DNA from 3 places in the Breoghania sp. JC706 genome. Region 2 is predicted to be linked to each of the others. Evidence: riboswitches for the same ligand, from Rfam matches in the RefSeq annotation. Region 2 holds a riboswitch; each other region holds the start of a gene.

Region 1 (3,270 bases), on a different contig from region 2:
TGGATCCGTCGAAACCCGCACCGGATTCGCTCTTCTTCAAGATGTGGGATGCCGCCAAGCCGATCGCCGAGGCCACCTATGAGCTGCCCTTCTTGCAGGGCATTCTGAAAGGCACGCTCGACCCGAACAGCTATGGCGCCTACAACGTTGCCGACGCCTATTATTGCGACAACGGTGCTGAGGACTACGGTACGGCAGCCGGCCGCGCCGACGGATTTCCGGTGCTCCGGGAGTTCCTTCTCTACAAGAAGCAACGATACGAGAAATACAACGACAGCTTCTCGCAGACCTGGCATCTGAAAGGCACCGACGGCATCGCGCCGCCGAAGGCGGTGAGCATCTATGTTCGCTACGAGGAGATCGTCACATCCCTGCTGACGCCCGCCTATTGCCTGGTGGCGATGCTGCCGTGCGAATACCTTTGGTACTGGCTGGCGCATGAAATGGGCACCCCGAAAAGCGGCAATCTCTATGCCTCCTGGATCACCGGCAACGATTATCCCGATGGCGCCTATGCCATGGGCAATGTTCTGGACACTTACCAGAAGGAGTATCCCCACCTCGTGGAAACCGATCAGGCCGTCTGGCTCTACCAGTTCGCCACCTATTGCGAATACGCGGATTTCGCGTCCGGCACCGGCGCCATCACCCGTCTGCCCAGCAGCCTCGGGCTGAAGGCGCCCAACACCGCCTGGGCCAATGGCTGGAGCGAACTCAACCGCCTGTACGAGGAGTTCGAAAACCTCGCGATCTGACGCGACTTCGCTCTCGTCCACGCCTCGCCGGCGCGGAAATCGCTTGGCCGGGAGAAGGCGAATGCCTCTCTTCCGGCCCACCGCGGCCACACGTTTCCCCCGTCACCTTCCCCCTGGCAGACGCAAGTGGCCTGCCCTTCCAGACGACCGCCCGGATGAGCGCTTCCGCACATTCCTCAGAGCCCAGCGCCTCAGACCCCCTCGCCTCAGAACCCGGCACGAAAATGATATCGATCGCTTCCGCCGGACCATGAAACCCTTTATCACGAGCCCGTCCGGTGCCCCCATGCGCGATGCGGCGGGAATAATCGGGAACACGGTGAAAATCCGTGACGTGCCCAACGCTGTGAGGTGGACCGGGCGGCTTATGCCACTGGCTTGCGGGGAACAGCCCCCAAGGCCGGGAAGGCGCCGCTGCGGGGCGAAGCCAAGTCAGAAGACCGGCCGGACGACATTGCCCCCGACGCACGGACAGCGTCGGAGGGCTCAGGCGTGTCGGACAGGGGATATGTCATGCAGCCAACGGAAAAGCCCGCCTCATCGAAACCGGCCCAACCGAACCAGGCCCAACGGAAACCGGACCATCTGAAACCGGCCGGCCCCTTCAGCGCACAGGAACGCGCGGCCGTCTACCGCGCCATCCACGAACGCCGCGATGTGCGCGGCCAGTTCCTGCCCCATCCGATCGATGACGACGCGCTTGCCCGCATTCTCGGCGCGGCGCACGCAGCACCCTCGGTCGGCTTCTCGCAGCCGTGGAACTTCATTCTCGTGCGAGATCCCGGCGTGCGCGCGGCGGTGCGCCAGGCCTTCGAGCGCGCCAACGCGGAAGCCGGCGCTATGTTTCAGGGCGAGCGCCGGGCGCTCTACCCCAGGCTCAAGCTGCAGGGTATCGACGAGGCGCCGCTCAACATCTGCGTCACCTGCGATCGCGAGCGCGACGGCCCGGTCGTGCTCGGCCGCACGCACGACGCCGACACCGATCTCTATTCCACCGTCTGCGCCGTGCAGAACCTGTGGCTTGCCGCCCGCGCGGAGGGCATAGGCGTAGGCTGGGTGAGCATTTTCCACGGCGAAGACCTCGGCCGCATCCTCGCCCTGCCCGATCATGTGGTGCCCGTCGCCTATCTCTGCCTTGGCCACGTGCGCGAACTCTACGAGGTTCCCGAGCTTCAGTTGGCCGGCTGGGGGCGCAGGCAGCCGCTTCAGGATCTCGTCTTCACCGACCGCTGGGGCGGCAAGCCCTAGCGCGACACGTCGCGGGGCGCGGAGCCCGAAGCTCAACGTCCCGCGCCCGGTATCCTGCGTTCAGCAGCCCGCCACGCAGGTGCCGCCTTCGTCGAATTCCATCGTCTTGCCGGAAAGCGGAACGTGGGCCGGCACCTTCACCGCCATCAGGAAGGCTTCGGTGCGGGTGCCCTTCACGACCTCGCCGTTCTGCGTCGCCTCCTCGTTGGCGTGCGAGGGGATGACGGAGGCCGGGTGCACCAGTTCGTCGACAACCCAGGCCGCTTCCTTGGGGCCCGTGGTGAACGTGTCGCCGATATTGATGACGACGAGCTTGGCGTCGTAGAAGCCGCGCACGACGGTTTCCTGCTCCGCCGTCATGCCGGTGTCGCCCGACAGGTAGGCCACGAGCCCGTTGGAAAAGCGCAGGATATAGCCGGTCGGCGGTCCCGCATAGCCGGCGATGCCGGCCGCTTCCATCGCCTTGCCAAGGTCGCCGCCGATGAGATCGGGCGAAACGCCGTTGGAATGCACTGCCGGCACGGTGGAAATCGTCACACCCCCCACCTTCACCGAGCCGCCGAAGCGCGCCAGCACGGAATTTTCCGGGTCCCCACCAAGCGCCTTCAGCTTGGCTGCGAAGAAGGCCGGCATCTCCGAGCCGGTGACGATCTTCGCGCCCTTGGCGAACGCGATCTGGGCGACGTTTGTATCCGGGCGCGCATCGACGGAAAGATCGGGCTTGGCGCAGGTTCCCGCGTTCACCGCACTGGTGCGGCGCGGGCCGACATGGTCGCCGTGCAGGTGGGAGACCAGCAGCGCATCGATGTCGCCGAGGCGCGGATCGTCCGGCCCGGCAACGGTCATGCCCGCATCGTAGAGAAGCCGCGTGCCATCGGGATCCTCGAACAGAAGCGCCCGGTCGAGCCGGCAGAACTCCCCGGTCTGCCCCCCAAGCGGCGTGACCTTGACGGTCTCGGCCGCCGAAAGGCTTGCGCCGGGCAGAAAGCCGAGCAGAAGGGATGCGGCGCCCGCGGCAAGGATCGTGCGTTTCATCGGTACCCCCAAGTCTGTCCAACGCGTAAGTCTGGTCAACGCGTCCGGATTCGCGCGATGCGGTGAAGGATTGCGCAGCACTTTGCGGACAAGATGGCAACATGCTGCCCCATCCCGGACCGATTGAGAGCCCGGCGATGCGTCAGCGTGCCTGATCGAGGATCCGCTTGCACTCCAGCAGTTCAAACAGCGTCGCCTGCAGCCGGCGCACGTCGTCCTTGGCAAGCGTACG
Region 2 (3,270 bases):
GCCAGGGCGTCAATGCGTTGGGCACGCGGTAAACGGCTGCCGGGACCGCAAACACCTCATGCAACAGTTGGGGCGACACCGCGGACGACCGGCTGACGGGCACCGGGACAAGCGGTGGAAAAGTCGACCCGCCGGAGGGCCGTTTCCCGCCCCCTGCCGGGAATGGATCGAAACTTCGTTTGATTTCGCGCGAAGACCACCTTGACAGCCCCCGCCCCCGCCGACTAAATGCGCCTCACCCAAGAGACGGGGCCGTAGCTCAGTTGGGAGAGCGCGTCGTTCGCAATGACGAGGTCAGGGGTTCGATTCCCCTCGGCTCCACCATTTTTCCTTTGTTTAAAATTTTTTATGAATTCAGCGTTTTGGCGCAGTGCCGCCAGAACTAGCGTATCCGCGTTTGTACCCGGACTTGCCACTCAGTCATGCCCACTTATTGCTTCTAGCAACGCCTTTCTGGGTCGCTTATTGTAAATGCAATACTGATCAGGAGAGCAAGAAATGCGGGCGACCATGCATGCAGTGTTGGTTCTCTTGGCGATGACCACAACTGCACATCCGAGAGGACCATTGGACGAACCGGACAAACGCTTTCTTTGTATTTCCGAAGCCTCTGGTGGAATAAAGAACATAGGGGGATCATGGATAGGAACCGGATTTCAAAATGACGATAAAGTTCTGATAACTCCAACAAAGAAAAATATATTTACCGATAATCCATATGTTATATTAGATCCCGGAAAAAAACTCCCGATTACGTCGTGTAATATATATAAAGATGGGACGCAATTATATTGCGATACCTATTTTTATAATGGTTTTTTCTCAACGGAGACGCTGCGACTGCAGCTTATATATAAATTAGGTTACGCGCAGCCAGGGACCATCAACGATACTCCAAACATAACCGGTTTCAGATGCAGCCCCATTTAGCGAAGCATCTGCCCGGTGTAGCGTAGCCTACACTCCCCGCCTCCCTAGACTCCACCATTTCCTTACCCCTATTCCCTATCCGTCGATGCCTATAAGCGGCCTTCGCTTCACGGGCGCGGTGTTTTGCACCCGCGTTTCTGTACCGCGCCCTCCCTGCATCCTCACGCGTCAGGCACATATTCACAGCCCTCCTTCCGTTTGCCCCGCGAAATTGACGCGTCGCCCCCGCGCATATATGCGTAGGGACGGAACAGGTTCCGTCCTTGCGGCGGATGAAAAGGGAACGCGGTGCGACCGGGCTTCGGTCAACTCCGCGACTGCCCCCGCAACTGTAACCGGCGAGCTTCCTTTCGATATGCCACTGGCCGCGCGAGCGGTCGGGAAGGCGAAAGGCAGGCGTTGACCCGGAAGTCAGGAGACCTGCCCGTTCCGGTCACCCTTGCCAGGATACGGGGTGTGTCCAGGCGCGGTCGTCCGTAGCGGTGACAGCTGAAAAGTGTCGCCGCATGCGGAACCGGCCGAGGTGATCCTGCGCCCATCTGCGCGTTGCTCGCCCAAGTCGAGACCGTTTGCGGTTTGTCGAAAACAAACCGGCGCGCCCCGTTGGCCGTGCCGATACCGCAGGTCCGTTCATGTACAAGACCATCGCAACTGCGGGCGCCGTTGCGCTCGCGCTGACCGCTCCGGCCACGGCGCAGCAGATCGCCGACCCCGAGACGATCGAACTCGACACCATCCTCGTCACGGCCGGGCTGACGCCCGTCGACAAGGAAAAGTCCGGCCGCGCCTTCACCGTCATCACCGCGCAGGAGCTGCAGGACCAGCAGATACGCTATGTCGCCGATGCGCTGCGCACCGTGCCGGGCTTCGCCGTCTCGCGCACCGGCTCCTATGGCGGGCAGACGCAGGTGCGCGTGCGCGGCGCGGAATCGAACCATCTCCTGGTCATGATCGACGGGGTGGAAGTAAGCGAGACGGCGACCGGCGAATACGATTTCAGCGGGCTTCTTACCGATGACGTGGACCGCATCGAGGTGCTGCGCGGGCCGCAGAGCGCGTTCTGGGGATCGAACGCCACCGCCGGCGTCGTCAACATCATCACCAAGAGCGGCATCCGCAACGGCTTTGAGGGCACCGCACGCACGGAAGCCGGATCCGACGGCTCGTCGCTGGCGAGCCTCCTGATGCGCGGCGGCGGCGAGCGCTACGACATCGCCCTGTCGGCGGCACTCCGCAACACCGGCGGGTTCAACGTCTCCGACTACGGCTCGGAGGACGACGGCGACCGCAACGCCAGCCTCAACGGCAAGCTCAACATCGATCTCACCGACGCGCTCAGGCTTAACGGCACGCTGCGCTACGTCAACCGGCGCGGCGAGACCGACGCACAGGACTTCACATACGGCAGCCCCACCTATGGCGAGGTGCTCGACACCGACGACGTGACGGCGATGGAGGAGCTTTCCGGCACGCTCGGGCTGACGCACACCTCCGCCGACGGGGCATGGACGCAGAAGGCGCGGTTTTCCGGCAGCGACGCGACCCGGACGAACGAGGAGGACGGCGCGGAGACGTCGTCGACCAGGGGAAGCCGGCTCACGGCGCGCTATCAGGCGACCTACGCCTTCGACGCGCTTGCAAGCCTCGACGGGCATCATGGCCTGACGGGGGGCTACGAATGGGAGCGGGAGACGTTCCGCCCCTCCCATCTCGATCACGGCTTCAGCCGCGACGCGCATTCGCTGGTGGCGGAATACCGGGGTGAGTTCCTCGACCGGTTCTATCTGAACGGCGCCGTCCGCCACGATTTCAACGACCGCTTCGCCGATGCCACCACCTACACCGTGGCCGGCGCGTGGAAGCTGCACGAGACGGACACGCGGCTCCACGCCTCGCTCGGCACCGGCGTCACCAATCCCACCTTCTACGAGCAATACGGCTACACGCCCTCCGCCTTCATCGGCAACGCCGACCTGAAGCCTGAGGAGAGCTTCGGATGGGATGCGGGCGTGGAACAGCGGTTTCTGGACGGGCGGTTCGTCGTCGACGTGACCTATTTCAACCAGAACCTGACCAACGAGATCACCACCGTCTACGAACTCGTCGGCGGCAGCTATGTCTCCACGCCGATCAACCGCGAGGGCGAGAGCCTGCGCCAGGGCATCGAGGTGAGCGCCACCGCGCGGCTTCTCCAGCACCTGACGCTTCAGGCGAGCTACACCTACACCGATGCGAGCGAGCAGACGCAGGCGGGCGGCGACCGGCTGGAGGAACTCCGCCGGCCGAGGCACGCCGGTTCGCTCAATCTCGCCTACACCTTCCTCGATGACCGGGCGCGGG
Region 3 (3,270 bases), on a different contig from region 2:
CGCCGATCCACCTCAATGCCATCGCCCGGCATCTCGGCGTGCCGCTGGAGAACGACGACTGGCAGAAGATCGGCCACCACGTGCCGCTTCTGGTCAACATGCAGCCTGCGGGCGAATATCTGGGCGAGGACTACCACCATGCCGGCGGCGTGCCGGCGGTGATCGCGGAACTGATGAAGGCGGGGATGCTGCCGCACCCGGGCGCGATCACGGCGAACGGCAAGCCGATCGGCGAGAATTGCGAGGGCGTCGAGAACCTCGACACAAGGGTGATCCGGCCGGTTTCCGACCCGCTGATGAAGGATGCGGGCTTCGTCAACCTGAAGGGCAATCTCTTCGACAGCGCGATCATGAAGACCAGCGTTATCACCCCGGAATTCCGCGCCCGCTATCTGGAAAACCCGGACGACCCGAACGCTTTCGAGGGCCGCGCCGTCGTCTTCGAGGGTCCGGAGGACTACCACGACCGGATCGAGGATCCCGCGCTCGACATCGACGAGCATTCGATGCTGTTCATTCGCGGCACGGGGCCGATCGGCTATCCGGGCGGGGCGGAAGTCGTCAACATGCAGCCGCCGGCCGCCCTCATCAAGCGCGGCATCACCGCGCTTCCCTGCATCGGCGACGGCCGGCAGTCGGGCACCTCCGGCTCGCCTTCCATCCTCAACGCGGCACCGGAGGCGGCCGCCGGCGGCGGGCTCGCGCTCCTGAAGACCGGCGACCGCGTGCGCATCGACCTCAACGCCTGTACGGCGGACATCCTCATCGACGACGCCGAGCTTGCCGACCGCCGCAGGGCGCTGGAGGAAGCGGGCGGCTTCGCCTACGCGCCGAACCAGACGCCCTGGCAGGAGATCCAGCGCGGCCTCGTCGAACAGTTCGACAAGGGCATGGTCTTGCGGCCGGCGGTGAACTACCGGGACGTCGGGAATTCCGCACCGGCTGTCGGCAGTCACGGCATTCCGGGCGTGCCGCGCGACAATCACTGAAGGGTCGCACGGTGAAGCAAGCAGATTGCTTCCCTCTCCCCCCTTGTGGGGGAGAGGGGAACAAGCGGCATGCGCATGCGCCCCTCCCAAACAAAAAGGGCCGCCCGCAACCGGACGGCCCCCTTTTTTTTTGCCATGGCAAATGTCGCGGCAGGCGTCCCGCCGCCCGGTTATGCCGCCGGCTGATAGAGCCGGGCCTGCACGAGACCGGAGCCCGACAGCCTGTCGAGCGCCTTGGCGCCCGCCAGCACGGCGAGATCGACCAGCGGTTCCACGATGATGACCGTCATGTAGGCCGCCCCGAAGGAGGCGACATTGGCCATGTTTTCCGCGCCGAAGCCCTGGCCGTAGAGCGCCCAGAAGCCGACCCAGCAGACGATGCCGCCCTGATAGGCGGTCGAAAGCGCCAGCGCCTGGGAATACTTCACGTCCTTGTAGGCGGTGGCGGCCGGGATGATGCGCCGGGCCAGGAAGCTCATCGCGTAAAGCGGCACGATCAGCGTCGTGACGTTCATGCCGTATTGCGGCAGGTCGAACGGCGCGAAGAACACGCCCTGGATGAGCAGGCCGAGCGCCAGCCCGAGGCTCGCCGGCCCCGCGCCGAAGATCAGGAAGAGCGTGGAGCCGAGGATGAGATGTACCTCGGAAACGCCGACGGGATGATGCGGCAGTACCTGGAAGAAGCAGAACACCAGCGCGGTGGTGATGACCGTGCGCGCGGCAAGCGCCGAGGCGCCGCCGATCTGCCCGATGCCGCGGCCGGTTTCACGGATGGTGTCGAGCGCCATCTTGCCGGCAAGCCCGATGGCGCCGACGCCGGTGGCGTAGCTCAAGCCGATCTTGGCGCCGTCGACGACGCCCGGTTCGATATGCATGTCGTTCCTTTCCCCGCACCCTTCGTGCGGGTCCGTGGCGCGCCGGCAAGCGGCAACGCCTGTTGAGGCCATTGTCCGGGCAGGTCTCCTGACTCACGCCTCAACGCCGGATCTCCGCCTTCCCGGGATCGATACCCAGTGGCTTCTCCTGTCGGGCTTGTCGCCCGACGGATGACAGGAGCCGGCTCCGCGTTCACAGTTGCGAGGGCAGTCACGGATCGGGCCCCCGATTGGGTCAGCCTTACCGTGTTCCCATTTAATCCCGCGGGCTTTGCCCGCATGGAACCCGAATACCCCATACTAGACCGGATTCGAGCCTCAGGGAAATCCTGTAGGCGAAGGCCACGTCGCGCCAAGCGCCAGCGACCGGTGCGCGGCGTGCAAATGCGGGCCTTCGCGGCCCGCTCTTGCCACCTCCCCCGCGCGCCCGCATAGTCGGGCTTCGGGGAAGATGACCGGGCGGGCATGGAGCCGTGAGGAGGGCGCTCTATGAACCATGTTCTCATCCTGGGAGCCGCCGGCATGATCGGCGCCCGGCTGGCCGCGCGCATTGCGGAAAACGGAACCATCGGCGGGCAGTCGGTCGACCGGCTGACGCTCGCCGACATCATCGAGCCCGCCGCTCCCGCGGCCGGCGACATCCCCGCTGCTCTTTCCGTCCAGACGCTTGCCGCCGACATTTCCGATCCGGAAACGGCCGAACGGCTCGCCGGGCTGAAGCCCGACATCGTCGTGCATCTGGCGGCCATCGTCTCCGGCGAGGCGGAGGACGATTTCGACACCGGCTACCGGGTCAATCTGGAGGGCACGCTGCGGCTTCTGGAGGCGTTGCGGGATACGGGCCACGCCCCGCGGCTGGTCTTTGCCTCTTCAATCGCGGTCTTCGGCGCCCCCTTCCCCGACCGCATTCCCGACGAACACCACCTGACCCCGCTCACCTCCTACGGCACGCAGAAGGCGATCTGCGAACTGCTGCTCGCCGACTATTCGCGAAAGGGGTTCGTGGACGCGGTGGGTCTGAGACTTCCAACCATCGTGGTCAGACCCGGAAAACCCAACAGGGCGGCCTCGGGCTTCTTTTCCTCCATCATCCGGGAGCCGCTGAACGGCGATGTGGCGATCCTGCCGGTATCAACCGAGGTTCGCCACTGGATGGCCAGCCCGCGCGCCGCGGTCGGCTTTCTCGAACATGCCGCAACCATGGACACCGAGCGCCTGCAGGGACGGCGCAACATCACGATGCCGGGAATTTCGGTGAGCGTTCAGGAGCAGATCGACACCCTGCGCGATCTGGCCGGCCAGCAGCGGGTGAAGCTCATCCGCCACGTGCCGGACGAACGCATCGCCGCCATCGTCGCGGGCTGGCCGCGCGACTTCAACACATTTCGCGCGCGCAGCCTGGGCTT

What was found. A riboswitch is a leader RNA that binds a small molecule or an ion and turns the genes downstream of it on or off. The one in region 2 is predicted to bind cobalamin.
Region 1: linked by a shared signal. The riboswitch ahead of bluB (5,6-dimethylbenzimidazole synthase) and the one ahead of V2L18_RS15865 (TonB-dependent receptor) in region 2 are both predicted to bind cobalamin.
Region 3: linked by a shared signal. The riboswitch ahead of V2L18_RS06885 (energy-coupling factor ABC transporter permease) and the one ahead of V2L18_RS15865 (TonB-dependent receptor) in region 2 are both predicted to bind cobalamin.

Annotation. Positions count from the first base shown of each region.
Region 1 covers NZ_JBANCG010000012.1:13,259-16,528, forward strand. The annotation lists gene V2L18_RS20785 (hypothetical protein) at 1-755, shown strand, start outside; cobalamin riboswitch at 1,015-1,219, shown strand; gene bluB (5,6-dimethylbenzimidazole synthase) at 1,269-2,003, shown strand; gene V2L18_RS20795 (MBL fold metallo-hydrolase) at 2,064-3,038, opposite strand; gene V2L18_RS20800 (MerR family transcriptional regulator) at 3,181-3,270, opposite strand, start outside.
Region 2 covers NZ_JBANCG010000007.1:128,215-131,484, forward strand. The annotation lists tRNA gene V2L18_RS15855 (tRNA-Ala) at 249-324, shown strand; gene V2L18_RS15860 (hypothetical protein) at 499-930, shown strand; cobalamin riboswitch at 1,166-1,373, shown strand; gene V2L18_RS15865 (TonB-dependent receptor) at 1,563-3,270, shown strand, end outside.
Region 3 covers NZ_JBANCG010000003.1:208,373-211,642, reverse strand. The annotation lists gene V2L18_RS06890 (IlvD/Edd family dehydratase) at 1-989, shown strand, start outside; gene V2L18_RS06885 (energy-coupling factor ABC transporter permease) at 1,160-1,864, opposite strand; cobalamin riboswitch at 1,925-2,169, opposite strand; gene denD (D-erythronate dehydrogenase) at 2,354-3,270, shown strand, end outside.